DNA from 2 places in the Aquibium microcysteis genome. Region 1 is predicted to be linked to the other one. Evidence: riboswitches for the same ligand, from Rfam matches in the RefSeq annotation. Region 1 holds a riboswitch; the other holds the start of a gene.
The links. Region 1 has a riboswitch for thiamine pyrophosphate ahead of IAI54_RS28185 (YkoF family thiamine/hydroxymethylpyrimidine-binding protein). Riboswitches for the same ligand answer to the same signal wherever they lie in the genome.
Positions count from the first base shown of each region.

Region 1 (5,876 bases):
GATCACATCGAGCTCGTTGTTCTCGAGCTTTTTCATTACCTTATCGTTGGCCTTGCCATCCTCGAGGGAGTGCACGTAGTCCGCGCGGCGACCGCGCGCCCGGTATGCCTTCACGATCTCCCCGCAGTGCACGAAGTTCAGAGCGGAGGCGATGATCTTAAGATTGTTGTCGCCCGCTTCCTTCCGAAGCCGATCTAGTTCGCGGATCGAGGCGTCGACGATGGTCGTCATGGTCGCCTCTGATGATACGATGCTACGACGGAAACCGGAATCGTCCTCGCCAAGCCGCCGCACTTCGTCGAGGCTCACCTCGATCTCCTGCCCGTCCTCTCGCCGGACATAACGTAGCGTCTTGGGGTTGAGCACTACGGCCTTGAGCCGCTTCACGTAGCCGGCGCGGATTGCCCGCGCGACCGGGTAAGAGTAGATGATCTTGCCGGCCATGAGTTGGCCGTCCGAGCGCATAGGAGTAGCGCTAAAGTTGACAATGCGTGCGGCGGGGAACTTCGCCTTGAGAAGGTCCCAGGACGCCGCGACGTTGTGATGCCCTTCGTCAAAGAGGATGAGATCGAAGTAGTCATCCGGCAGATCCTGAAGCCAGCGGTTTTCATCGCCTTGGAGCTGTTGGATATTCGTGACGACGACGTCAGATACGTCGAGGTCGCCGCGATTGGTCGTTTTACCCCTGATCTCGACCGGCTCAGGATACGGAGCGCCGATCACCTTTGCCTTCTGATAGAACATGTCCACGTTCGCGGGATCGAATTCTTTTAAAAGTTGTCGGGCAATGTTTAGGTTCGGCGCCACAACCAACGTGCGGTTGGACTTGAAGGCGAACGGTGAGATGGCGATCGTCCCCGACTTGCCGCAGCCGACCGGCAGCACGACTCCCGCTTCCCTGTCGCCCTCGTTGACGAACCGATCAATGGCTGCGAATGCTTCACGCTGCGGCTCACGGACTAGCGTGTTTCTGTCCACAGCAGCTTTTCGGGTCTTAAAAAATCCTGGCATACGAAATCCTCCTAAATATCGACTATTTGGCCACCATACGCATCTCGGCCCGATTCTGGCAAAGCGAACAGGATCGTCATTTACCGATACATTGGAGTCGAACAAGATACATTCGATCTCGACAACGTTAGAATGGCCGACGCGGGCACTGCATCCAGATGGGTAGGCGGTCGAGCTTGAAGTCGGAGCCGGGGCAGGAACCGTCTCTGATCTCTGCGTCAGCCGGTCGCGTCCAGCAGATCATCGTATGCTTGGTCTTCACCGACTGGATTGGCCACTGTGGACCACAAGCGGACATCTCCAGCGTGAAGCGTCAATGGCGGAAATGGCGTCGGCTCCGGCTCAATCGGCGACCGAGCAGAGTGCCTCCACCACAACTGGTCCGCTCGCCCCGTCGCCGCCGGCCGGCGGCCCCCTCCCCCTGCATGTATACACGCTTCCTCGAAACCGCTTGCCTCCCGGCGTCGCACAACCTAGGCTTTCTCCATGGCCGGCTGCGGGAGGAAACTGCGCCGGGGCATTCAGCCAGGGAGGAACGACATGATCAGGACAACCATGTTCGCGGCCGGCGTCGCCGCAGCAGCGCTTCTGAGCGGGGGTGCGCTGGCGCAGGATGCGCCGGTGGAGCTGCGCCTGGCGCACTGGGTGCCGCCGCAGCATCCGCTGCACGTCAACGGCATGACGGAATGGGCCAATTCGGTGAAGGAGGCGTCGGGCGGGTCGATCACCGTGACGCTCTATCCGGCGCAGCAGCTCGGCCAGGCCGGCGACCATTACGACATGGCGCGCGACGGCATCGCCGACATCGCCTTCGTCAATCCGGGCTACCAGCCGGGGCCGTTTCCCGGTGATCGCGGCCGGCGAACTGCCCTTTCTGATCAGCAACGCCAAGGGCGGCTCGGCCGGGCTCGACGCCTGGTACCGCGCCTATGCGGAGAAGGAGATGCCGGACGTGAAGGTGTGCCTGGTGCACTTCCACTCGCCGGGGACGTTCCATTCGAAGACCCCGATCAAGGTGCCGGGCGACGTTTCGGGCCTCAAGGTGCGGCCGGCGCATGCCACCATGGCGAGCTTCGTGTCGCTGCTCGGCGGCCAGAACGCACAGGTCTCCGCGCCCGAATCGCGCGACGCGCTGGAGCGCGGCGTGGCCGACGCGATCACCTTCCCGTGGAACTCGATCCTGATCTTCGGCATCGACAAGGCGGTGAGCTACCATCTCGACATGCCGCTCTACGCGACGACCTTCGCCTGGGTGATGAACCCCGACAAGTATGCATCGCTGTCGGAGAACCAGCAGAAGGTGATCGACGATCACTGCACCAGCGACTGGGCCGAGAAGGTGGCGATCGGCTGGGCCGACAACGAGGACAGCGGCCGCGAGAAGATCAAGGCGATGGAGGGCCACGAGCTGATCGTGCCCTCGGAGGCCGACGTCACCGCCTGGCGCGAGGCCGCGGCGCCGCTGCGGGCGCAGTGGGCCGACAAGGTGAAGGCGGCCGGCGTCGATCCCGATGCCGCCATGAGCGCGCTGGAAAGCGAACTGAAGGCACGCGGCGCGGCCTATTGAGGCCTGCCCGGTGCGGCGGCGCGACGCCGCCGCACCGGCCGCACGAACGGCGCGTCCGGCAGCCGATGCCGGACGGTGCCAGACTGACTGACCCTCTCTTGCGGAACGGACCATGAGCGGATTCGATCGGATCATCGGCCGGGTGTCGGCGCTTGTCGACGGCGCGGCGGCGATCTTCCTCGCCATCATCACGGCGCTGACCTTCCTGGCGGTGCTGCTGCGCTACGTCTTCAACGTGCCCTTCCCCGGCTCCTTCGACGTCAGCCGGCTGCTGCTCGGCGTCGCGATCTTCTGGGGCATCGCGGCGGCGGCCTGGCGCAACGAGCACATCAAGGTCGACCTGTTCTGGCAGATCCTGCCGGCACGCGCGCAGAAGGCGGTGGACCTGTTCTCGGACATCCTGTTTGCCGGCTTCGTCTTCACCTTCGCCTGGATGCTGTTCCGGCAGGTCGAGAAGGTGCGCGGCTCGGGCCTGACGACCTTCGAGATGGGAATACCGGTCTGGCCCTTCACCGCCGTGGCCTGGCTCGGCATCCTGTTCTGCGCGCTGGTGCTCGCGGCCCGGGTGCTGCGGTCGCTCGCCGCGCTGGTGGCGCCTGCGGGTGACGCACGGCCATGATGAGCAACGATGTCATCGCGGCCGGCGGCTTCGTCGTCCTGTTCCTGCTTCTGCTGCTGCGCGTGCCGATCGGGGTCGCCATGGGCATCGTCGGCGTCGGCGGCTTCGGCATGCTCTCCGCCTGGACGCCGGCGCTGAACCTCCTGTCGCTGTCGCCGATCCGCACGGTGACCGACTATTCGCTCGGCCTGGTGCCGATGTTCATCCTGATGGGCGCCGTGGCCTCGGCGTCGGGCATGAGTGCGGAACTCTACCGCGCCGCCAACGCCTTCCTCGGGCATCGCCGCGGCGGGCTCGCGATGGCCACGATCACCGCCTGCGGCGGATTCTCGGCGATCTGCGGCTCGTCGGTGGCCACCGCCGCCACCATGGCCAAGGTGGCGCTGCCGGAGATGCGCAGATACGGCTATCCCGACACGCTGGCCACCGGCGCCGTGGCGGGCGGCGGGACGCTCGGCGTCCTGATCCCGCCCTCGATCGTGCTCGCCATCTACGGCGTGATGACGGAGCAGGACATCGGCCGGCTGTTCATTGCCGGGCTGGTGCCGGGCCTGCTGGCTCTGGCGATGTATCTGGTGACGGTGCGGATCTACGTCGCGGTGGCGGGCGGCGGCATCCCGGCACAGCCGCGGGCGGACTGGGGCGAGCGGCTGGCGGCGCTGCGCGGGGTGTGGGCGATCCTGCTCCTGTTCGTCTTCGTCATCGGCGGCATCTATGGCGGCATCTTCACGCCCTCGGAGGCGGCGGGCATGGGGGCCGCGGGCGCGATCATCATCAGCGTCGCGCGGCGGCGGATGGGCTGGCGCCGGCTCTACCAGTGCCTGCTCGAAAGCATCCAGGTGACGGCGGGGATCTTCATGATCCTGATCGGTGCCATCCTCTTCGGCTATTTCCTGACCATCACCCAGACGCCGCAGAAGGTGACCAACTTCCTGCTGTCGCTGGAGCTCGGCGCCTATCCGACGCTGCTTCTGATCCTCCTGTTCATGGTGCTGCTCGGCTGTATCCTCGACGCCATGGCGATGATCATCCTGATGATCCCGATCCTGTTCCCGGTGATCCTGGCGCTCGGCTTCGACCCGATCTGGTTCGGCGTCATCATCGTCATGACGGTGGAACTCGGGCTGATCACGCCGCCGATCGGGATGAACGTCTTCGTCATCAACACGCTGGCGCGCGACGTCAGCCTGCCGACGATCTATCGCGGCGTGATGCCCTTCGTGGCCACCGACGTGCTGCGCCTCGGCCTGCTGATCGCCTTCCCCTGGGTGGTGATGTGGCTGCCGAACACGATGCAGTGACGGCGGTGGCCGTTGCGCGGCGACCGGCATGGCAGCCATGCAGCGAAAGGTTGCAGAGCCGGCTTGCGCCGGCCGCCGGTGCCTGATACCAATGATGCATTCGACAGGGGAGCTCCGTAACGCCGGGGCTGAGATGCGGGGCGGCATGCCTCCGGACCCTCAAGCTGATCTGGTTAATGCCAGCGGAGCGAGGCGAGCATGTTTTCCGGTGCCCAGATATCCCTTTATCCCATGTGCGACGATTTCGTCGCCGTGATCCTCGGCGCCTTGTCGGCGCTCGACCCCTATCGCGAACGGTTCCGGATCGAGACCGACGACGTCTCGACGCTGATCGTCGGTCCGCCGGAAGAGATCTTCCCGGCGATGCGCGACCTGTTTACCGCCGCGGCGGCGTCCGGCGTGCACGTGGTGCTGTCGGCGACGGTGTCGCGCGGCTGCCCCGGCGAACCGGACGACGCGCTCTGCACGCCGCTTGCCGGCGGGCCGCTCGGCCCTCTGGAGACGCGGATCGCGCAGGCGCGGCAGCGCGTGGCAGAGGCGGCCTTGCTCGGCCAGCCGGTGGCGGCGCAGTTCTCGCTCTATCCGCTCGGCGCCCATGCCCACATGGACGAGATCTACGGCTGCATCGACTTCCTGAAGGGGTCCGGCGTCTTCGACCGGTCGAAGAATTTCTGCACCAAGCTGCGCGGTGATGCAGGACCGGTGTTTTCGACCCTGTCGGAAGCCTTCCTGAGCTTCGGCGCGCGCGAGGGCCACGTCGCGCTCGACCTGACGGTCTCGGCGAACAGCCCGACCGCAGCCTGACCGCGCGCGGACCGTCCGCGCGTCCCTCTTCCCAACCTGAAAACCTCGAGGTCGTCATGACTGCCGTCGCCCGCTCCAACGCGTGGACTCTGCGCGAAATCCTGATCGTCGCCGTGCTCGGCGCCGTGTTCGGCGTGCTCTACCTGGCCTGGGTGCAGGTGTGGCTGATCGCGCAGGCGGTGTTCGGGCCGGTGACCATGGACGTGGTGATGGGCTTCTGGTTCATCGTCTCGATTATCGCCGCCAAGATCATCCGCAAGCCGGGGGCGGCACTGCTGTCGGAACTGCTGGCGGCAGCGACGCAGGTGCTGCTCGGCAGCCCGGCCGGGCTGCTGCTGCTGGTCACCGGGCTCGTGCAGGGCGCGGGCGCGGAGGCGGTGTTCGCGGCGACGCGCTGGCGCAGCTACCGGCTGCCGGTGCTGCTGGCGGCGGGCGTCGGCGCGGCGGTGGCCTCGTTCGCATACACCTGGTTCCGCTTCGACTATGGCGCGCTGGCGCCGGGGTTGCTGATCGCGATGTTTACGCTGCGCTGCCTGTCGGGCGCGCTGCTCGGCGGGCTCGCGGGCCACTGGAT
Region 1 covers NZ_CP061080.1:5,988,030-5,993,905, reverse strand. The annotation lists gene IAI54_RS28205 (DEAD/DEAH box helicase) at 1-978, opposite strand, end outside; partial or broken gene IAI54_RS28200 (TRAP transporter substrate-binding protein) at 1,552-2,578, shown strand; gene IAI54_RS28195 (TRAP transporter small permease) at 2,691-3,197, shown strand; gene IAI54_RS28190 (TRAP transporter large permease) at 3,197-4,498, shown strand; TPP riboswitch at 4,594-4,706, shown strand; gene IAI54_RS28185 (YkoF family thiamine/hydroxymethylpyrimidine-binding protein) at 4,697-5,302, shown strand; gene IAI54_RS28180 (ECF transporter S component) at 5,359-5,876, shown strand, end outside.

Region 2 (5,876 bases), 2.1 Mb from region 1:
CCGCCAGGACCTGATCGCGACCGAACAGGGCGCGCTGGCCTGGGCGGACCGCCTCGCTCCGATCCTTGACGACATCAATCGCCGGGACGATATCCATCGGGTGCGGTTCTTCGGATCGCGCACCGGGCCGGTCGCGGAACACCGTTGAGGACCTGCCGACGAACGAGGAGACGAGCATGGCCGATCTGACGAAGGACCAGCAGCGCGACTTCGAGGCCGCAGCCTTCCGGCGCCTGGTCGAGCACCTGCGCACGCGCTCCGACGTCCAGAACATCGACCTGATGAACCTCGCCGGCTTCTGCCGCAACTGCCTGTCGAACTGGTACCGCGACGCTGCGGCGGCGGACGGGGTGGAGCTTTCGAAGGACGAGAGCCGCGAGATCGTCTACGGCATGCCCTACGCGGAATGGCAGGCGAAGCACCAGACGGAAGCCTCGCCGCAGAAGCAGGCGGCGTTCGAGCAGAACCGTCCGAAGGATCACTGAGGCCGGCTCAGCCGCCCTCGATCTCCTCGCGCAGCATTTCCAGCTCGAGCCATTCCTCTTCCATCGCGGCGAGCGCCGCGCGCTCCTTGTCGAGCGTCTCGGCCGTCTTGCCGAAGCCTTTCGGATCGCGGGCGAACAGCCGCGGATCGGCCAGCGTCGCCTCGAGCCTGGCGATGGCGGCCGCCGCTTCCTCCATCTTCTTCGGCAGGCTCTCCAGCGCGAATTTCTGCTTGTAGGACAGCTTCTTCGCTGCAGCCCTGGCGGCCGCCGGCTCGCCGGAACCGGATTCACGTGTAACTTTCTCGGCAGCCGCCCTGGCCTCGCCGGCGCGCTTGACGAAGCGCGTGCTGCCGCGCTGCGCCAGCAGATCGCTGTAGCCGCCCGCATATTCAACCCACCGCCCGTCGCCGTCCGGCGCGATCGTGCTGGTCACCGTCCGGTCGAGGAAGTCGCGGTCGTGGCTGACGAGGATGACGGTGCCCGCGAAGCCAGACACCAGTTCCTGCAGCAGGTCGAGCGTCTCCATGTCGAGATCGTTGGTCGGCTCGTCGAGGACGAGCAGGTTCGACGGACGGGCGAGGACGCGGGCCAGGATCAGCCGGGCCTTTTCGCCGCCAGACAGTTCGCGCACCGGGGTGCGGGCCTGCTCCGGCTTGAACAGGAAGTCCTTCATGTAGGAGACGACATGTCGTTCCTCGCCGTTGACGACGACCGTCTCGCCGCGGCCGTCGGTGAGGAAATGCGCCAGCGTCTCCTCCGGGTCGAGCGCGGCGCGGCGCTGGTCGAGGGTGGCGATCTCGAGGTTCACGCCGAGGCGCACCGAGCCTGAATCAGGCTCGAGTTCCCCGGTGAGCATCCGCAGAAGCGTCGTCTTGCCGGCACCGTTCGGCCCGACGAGGCCGATGCGGTCGCCGCGCTGGACGCGGATGGAGAAGTCCCTGACGATGACCGCCTCTCCATAGGTCTTGGCGATCGACTTCGCCTCGATCACGAGCTTGCCCGATTCGGCGGCCTCGCTCGCCTCCAGCTTGGCGGAACCTTCGGCCCCGCGATGGCCGCGGAACTTGGCGCGCATCGACTGCAGTTCGCCCAGCCTCCGCATGTTTCGCTTGCGCCGGGCGGTGACGCCGTAGCGCAGCCAGTGCTCCTCGCGCACGATCTGGCGGCCGAGCTTGTGCTGGTCGCGCTCCTCTTCCTCCAGCACCTGGTCGCGCCATTCCTCGAAATGGGCGAAGCCTTTGTCGAGCCGCCGGGTGACGCCCCGATCGAGCCAGACGGTCGCACGCGTCACCCGCTCGAGGAAACGGCGGTCGTGCGAGATGACGACGAAGGCCGACGAGGTGCGCGACAGTTCCTCTTCCAGCCATTCGATGACCGAGAGGTCGAGGTGGTTGGTCGGCTCGTCGAGCAGCAGGATGTCGGGCTGCGGCGCCAGCACGCGCGCCAGCGCGGCGCGCCGCGCCTCGCCGCCCGACAGCGTGTCCGGCTTCTCCTCGCCCGTCAGACCGAGGTTCTCCAGGATGTAGGTCGCGCGATAGGGATCGTCCGTCGGTCCGAGCCCCGCCTCGACATAGGCCCGGACGGTGGCGAAGCCTTCCGTGTCCGGCGCCTGCTGCAGGTAGCGCACGGTCGCGGACGGCTGGCGGAAGATCTCGCCGTCCTGCGGTTCGATGAAGCCGGCGGCGATCTTGAGCAGCGTCGACTTTCCCGACCCGTTGCGGCCGACCAGCGCGATGCGGTCGCCGGGCTGGACCGAGATCGACGCCCCCTGCAGAAGCGGCGTGCCGCCGAAGGTGAGGCCGATGTCGTCGAGTCGGAGGATGGGAGGCGCCATGCGGTGTCAGCCCTTCGAGGCGGAGGATGTTTCGGGGCGGGCGAGCAGCAGCGCCCGGCCCTGGCGCAGCGACACGCGCAGGCGCCCGCGCACCGCGTTGGACAGCGTCAGCGACGAGCCGAAGGCGAGTTCCACCTCGGTGAGCGGCCATTTCGCGCCGGAGACCGAGAGGCCGGCGAGCGGCGAGAAGGCCAGGATCGAGAACAGCGTGCCATCGGGGTAGTCGAAGCCATGCTCGCCCGGCAGCAGGGGCGCGCCTTCCTCCGATCCGCTCGACAGGAGCACCGGCAGGCCCCTCTCGGCGAGGCGGATGGCGGCGGTCATGTGCAGGAAGGCATGGTCTGCGCGCTCGCCGCCGAAGGCTCCGACCATGATCAGGCGGGTGGCACCGCGGGCGATCGCAGCCTCCGCCGCAAGTTCGCCGTCGGTGCTGTCCTTCTCCGGCGGATGCATGTCGCGTTCGATCCCCGCATTCTCCGCGATCTCGGCGGCGGTGACGGAATCGAAATCGCCGATCCACAGTTCCGGCGTCAGCCCGAGCGTCGCGGCATGGCGGATGCCGGAATCGGCCGCGATCACGCGCGCCTGCGAAAGGGCAGCGTCGAGGCGTGGCGTGCGAACGAGATCGCCGCCGAGCAGGATCGCGAATGTGCTCATGGGCGTCGCCTCTATCACGGGCCGGGCGCCATGCGAAAGGGCAGCCGCTCATGCCGCAGGAGGGCCGTCGCGCGCCGCGCGCCCGAAAACGCTTGCCGCCCGATGTTCCCCGTCCTAGATGTCGAGGTGCTCTAACGGGGTGCCGGCGGTCGCTTGACCGGCCGGCTGAGAGGCCAAGGGGAAACCCGGCCAACCCGCTGAACCTGATCCGGCTCGTACCGGCGGAGGGATTAGACGCTCATCCGATGGCGCCTCAATTCCTTTCATTCGAACAGAGGAGGCGCCTGATGCGCACGATATGGATACCGACTGCCGCGGCCCTCGCCGCTTCCCTTTCCGTCCTGCCGGCCTTCGCCCAGACGAACGGAACCCTGACCGTCTACACCTATGAGAGCTTCACCGCCGAATGGGGTCCGGGTCCGCAGGTCGAGAAGGCCTTCGAGGCGGACTGCGGCTGCGACCTCGCCTTCGTCTCGGTGGCCGATGGGGTCGCGCTGCTCAACCGCCTGAAGCTGGAGGGCGGGCGGACGAAGGCCGACATCGTGCTCGGCCTCGACACCAACCTGACCGTCGATGCGAAGGCGACGGGACTGTTTGCGCCGCACGGCGCCGACGTCTCTGCGGTCGACGTGCCGGGCGGCTGGACCGACGACACCTTCCTGCCGTTCGACTACGGCTATTTCGCCGTGGTCTACGATACGCAGGCGCTGTCAGCGCCGCCGAAGAGCCTGAAAGATCTCGTGGAAGGCGACCCGGAACAGAAGATCGTCATCCAGGATCCGCGCACCTCCACACCCGGTCTCGGCCTGCTGCTCTGGGCGAAGGCCGTCTATGGCGATGACGCGGCGGCGGCGTGGGGCAAGCTGAAGGACCGCGTTCTGACCGTGACGCCCGGCTGGAGCGAGGCCTATGGCCTGTTCACCTCGGGAGAGGCGCCGATGGTGCTGTCCTACACCACCTCGCCGGCCTACCACATGATCGCCGAGAGCACGGACCGGTATCAGGCAGCGAGCTTCGAGGAAGGCCATTACCTCCAGGTGGAGGTGGCGGGCATCACGACGAAAGGTGCCGATAACCCGCTCGCCACGCGCTTCATGGCCTTCATGACCGGCCCCGGCTTCCAGGACGCGATCCCCGAAGCCAACTGGATGTATCCCGCCGGCGCCACCTCGCAACCGCTGGATCCCGCCTTCGAGCGTCTCGTCGAGCCGACGAAGACCCTGATCCTGCCGCCCGAAACGGTGGCTGCGAACCGCGAGGCCTGGGTGGACGAATGGCTGTCCGCGATGACCGAGTAGCGGGCGTCCCACCGCGATGCGCGCCGCCTCCAGGTCGTCCGTCGCAGCCGGGATCGGTGCGCTCGGTTTCGTGGGGCTGCTGGCGGCCGGCGCACTCGGCGGACTGCTGATCGAAGGCGCCCGCGACCTCGGCGGCGCGGTCGCGGGCGTCGACGGCTATCTGCTGCGGGTGGCGCGGTTCACGCTCTGGCAGGCGCTGCTGTCGACGCTGGTTTCTGTCGGGCCGGCGATGCTGGTGGCGCGGGCATTCTCGCGCCACCCGACCTTTTTCGGGCGGCGCGCCCTGCTGATGCTGTTCGCTCTGCCGCTCGCGCTGCCCGCGCTGGTGGCTGCGCTCGGCGTTCTCGCGCTTCTCGGCCGGTCCGGCTTCGCCGCCGAACTCCTCGGCTGGCTTGCCGGCGGCCGGTGGCCCGGCATCTATGGGATGCCGGGCATCCTCGTGGCCCACGCCTTCTTCAACCTGCCGCTCGCGACCCGGCTGTTCCTGAATGCCCTCGATACCATCCCGACCGACCAGTGGCGGCTCGCGAGCCAGCTCGGCATGGGCCCCGGCGCACGCTGGCGTTTGATCGAATGGCCGGCGCTGCGTTCGACGCTGCCAGGCGTGGCTGGCCTCGTGTTCATGCTGTGTCTCGCCTCCTTCACCATCGTCCTGACGTTGGGCGGCGGACCGGCCGCGACCACGCTGGAGGTGGCGATCTACCAGGCGCTCCGCTTCGATTTCGACCCAGCCCGGGCACTCGCTCTGACGCTGCTGCAACTCGGCCTCACCGCCCTGGTGCTGGCGCTGCTCATGCGGCTGGGAGCGGACATGGCCGGCGACGCAGTCCCCTCTGTCTCGTCGCGTCGATACGACGGTCCGAGCCGGATCGGATCCCTCTTCGACGCCGCCATCGTCCTCGTCGCCTCGATCTTCGTGGCAGGCCCGGTGGTCGCGATAGTGCTGGCCGGGCTGCAGGCGGATCTCCTGCGCCTGTCGGGCGAGAGTGCGGTGCGCGGTGCGGTGGTGACGAGCCTCGCGCTGGCGACGGGTTCGGCAGGCCTGTGCGTCGTTCTCACGCTCGCAATGACCGGCGCGCGCCACCGGCTCGCCTCGGCGCGGCGAGGAACCCGCGCCAGCGCCCTGGAGCGGGCGCTCGACGGCGGTGCGAGCCTGATCCTGGTGATCCCGCCGATCGTCATCGGCGCGGGCTGGTTCATCCTGCTGCGCCACGCTGCCGACGCCTTCGCGCTCGCGCCGGTGATGGTGGTGGCCGTCAACGCGGCGATGGCGATCCCTTTCGCCATGCGGGCGATCCGCCCGGCCCATGATCAGGCCGCGGCTCGTCACGACCGCCTCTGCGCGCAGCTGGGAATACGCGGCTTCGACCGCTGGCGCCTGATCGACTGGCCCACGCTGCGGCGTCCGCTCGCCGGCGGTTTTGCCTTCGCCATGGCACTGTCGCTGGGCGATCTCGGCGTCATCGCCCTGTTCGGCAGCGACGCCCTGCAGACCTTGCCCTATCTTCTGTTCCAGCGCATGGGCAGCTACCGGACGGCCGACGCGGCGGGTCTCGCGCTGATCCTGGCGCTTCTCTGCCTGTGCCTGATGGTGGCGGCCGA
Region 2 covers NZ_CP061080.1:3,926,486-3,932,361, forward strand. The annotation lists gene IAI54_RS18315 (N-formylglutamate amidohydrolase) at 1-148, shown strand, start outside; gene IAI54_RS18320 (DUF1244 domain-containing protein) at 177-485, shown strand; gene IAI54_RS18325 (ABC-F family ATP-binding cassette domain-containing protein) at 493-2,319, opposite strand; gene IAI54_RS18330 (thiamine diphosphokinase) at 2,326-2,976, opposite strand; TPP riboswitch at 3,102-3,223, shown strand; gene thiB (thiamine ABC transporter substrate binding subunit) at 3,264-4,274, shown strand; gene thiP (thiamine/thiamine pyrophosphate ABC transporter permease) at 4,291-5,876, shown strand, end outside.
Region 2: linked by a shared signal. The riboswitch ahead of thiB (thiamine ABC transporter substrate binding subunit) and the one ahead of IAI54_RS28185 (YkoF family thiamine/hydroxymethylpyrimidine-binding protein) in region 1 are both predicted to bind thiamine pyrophosphate.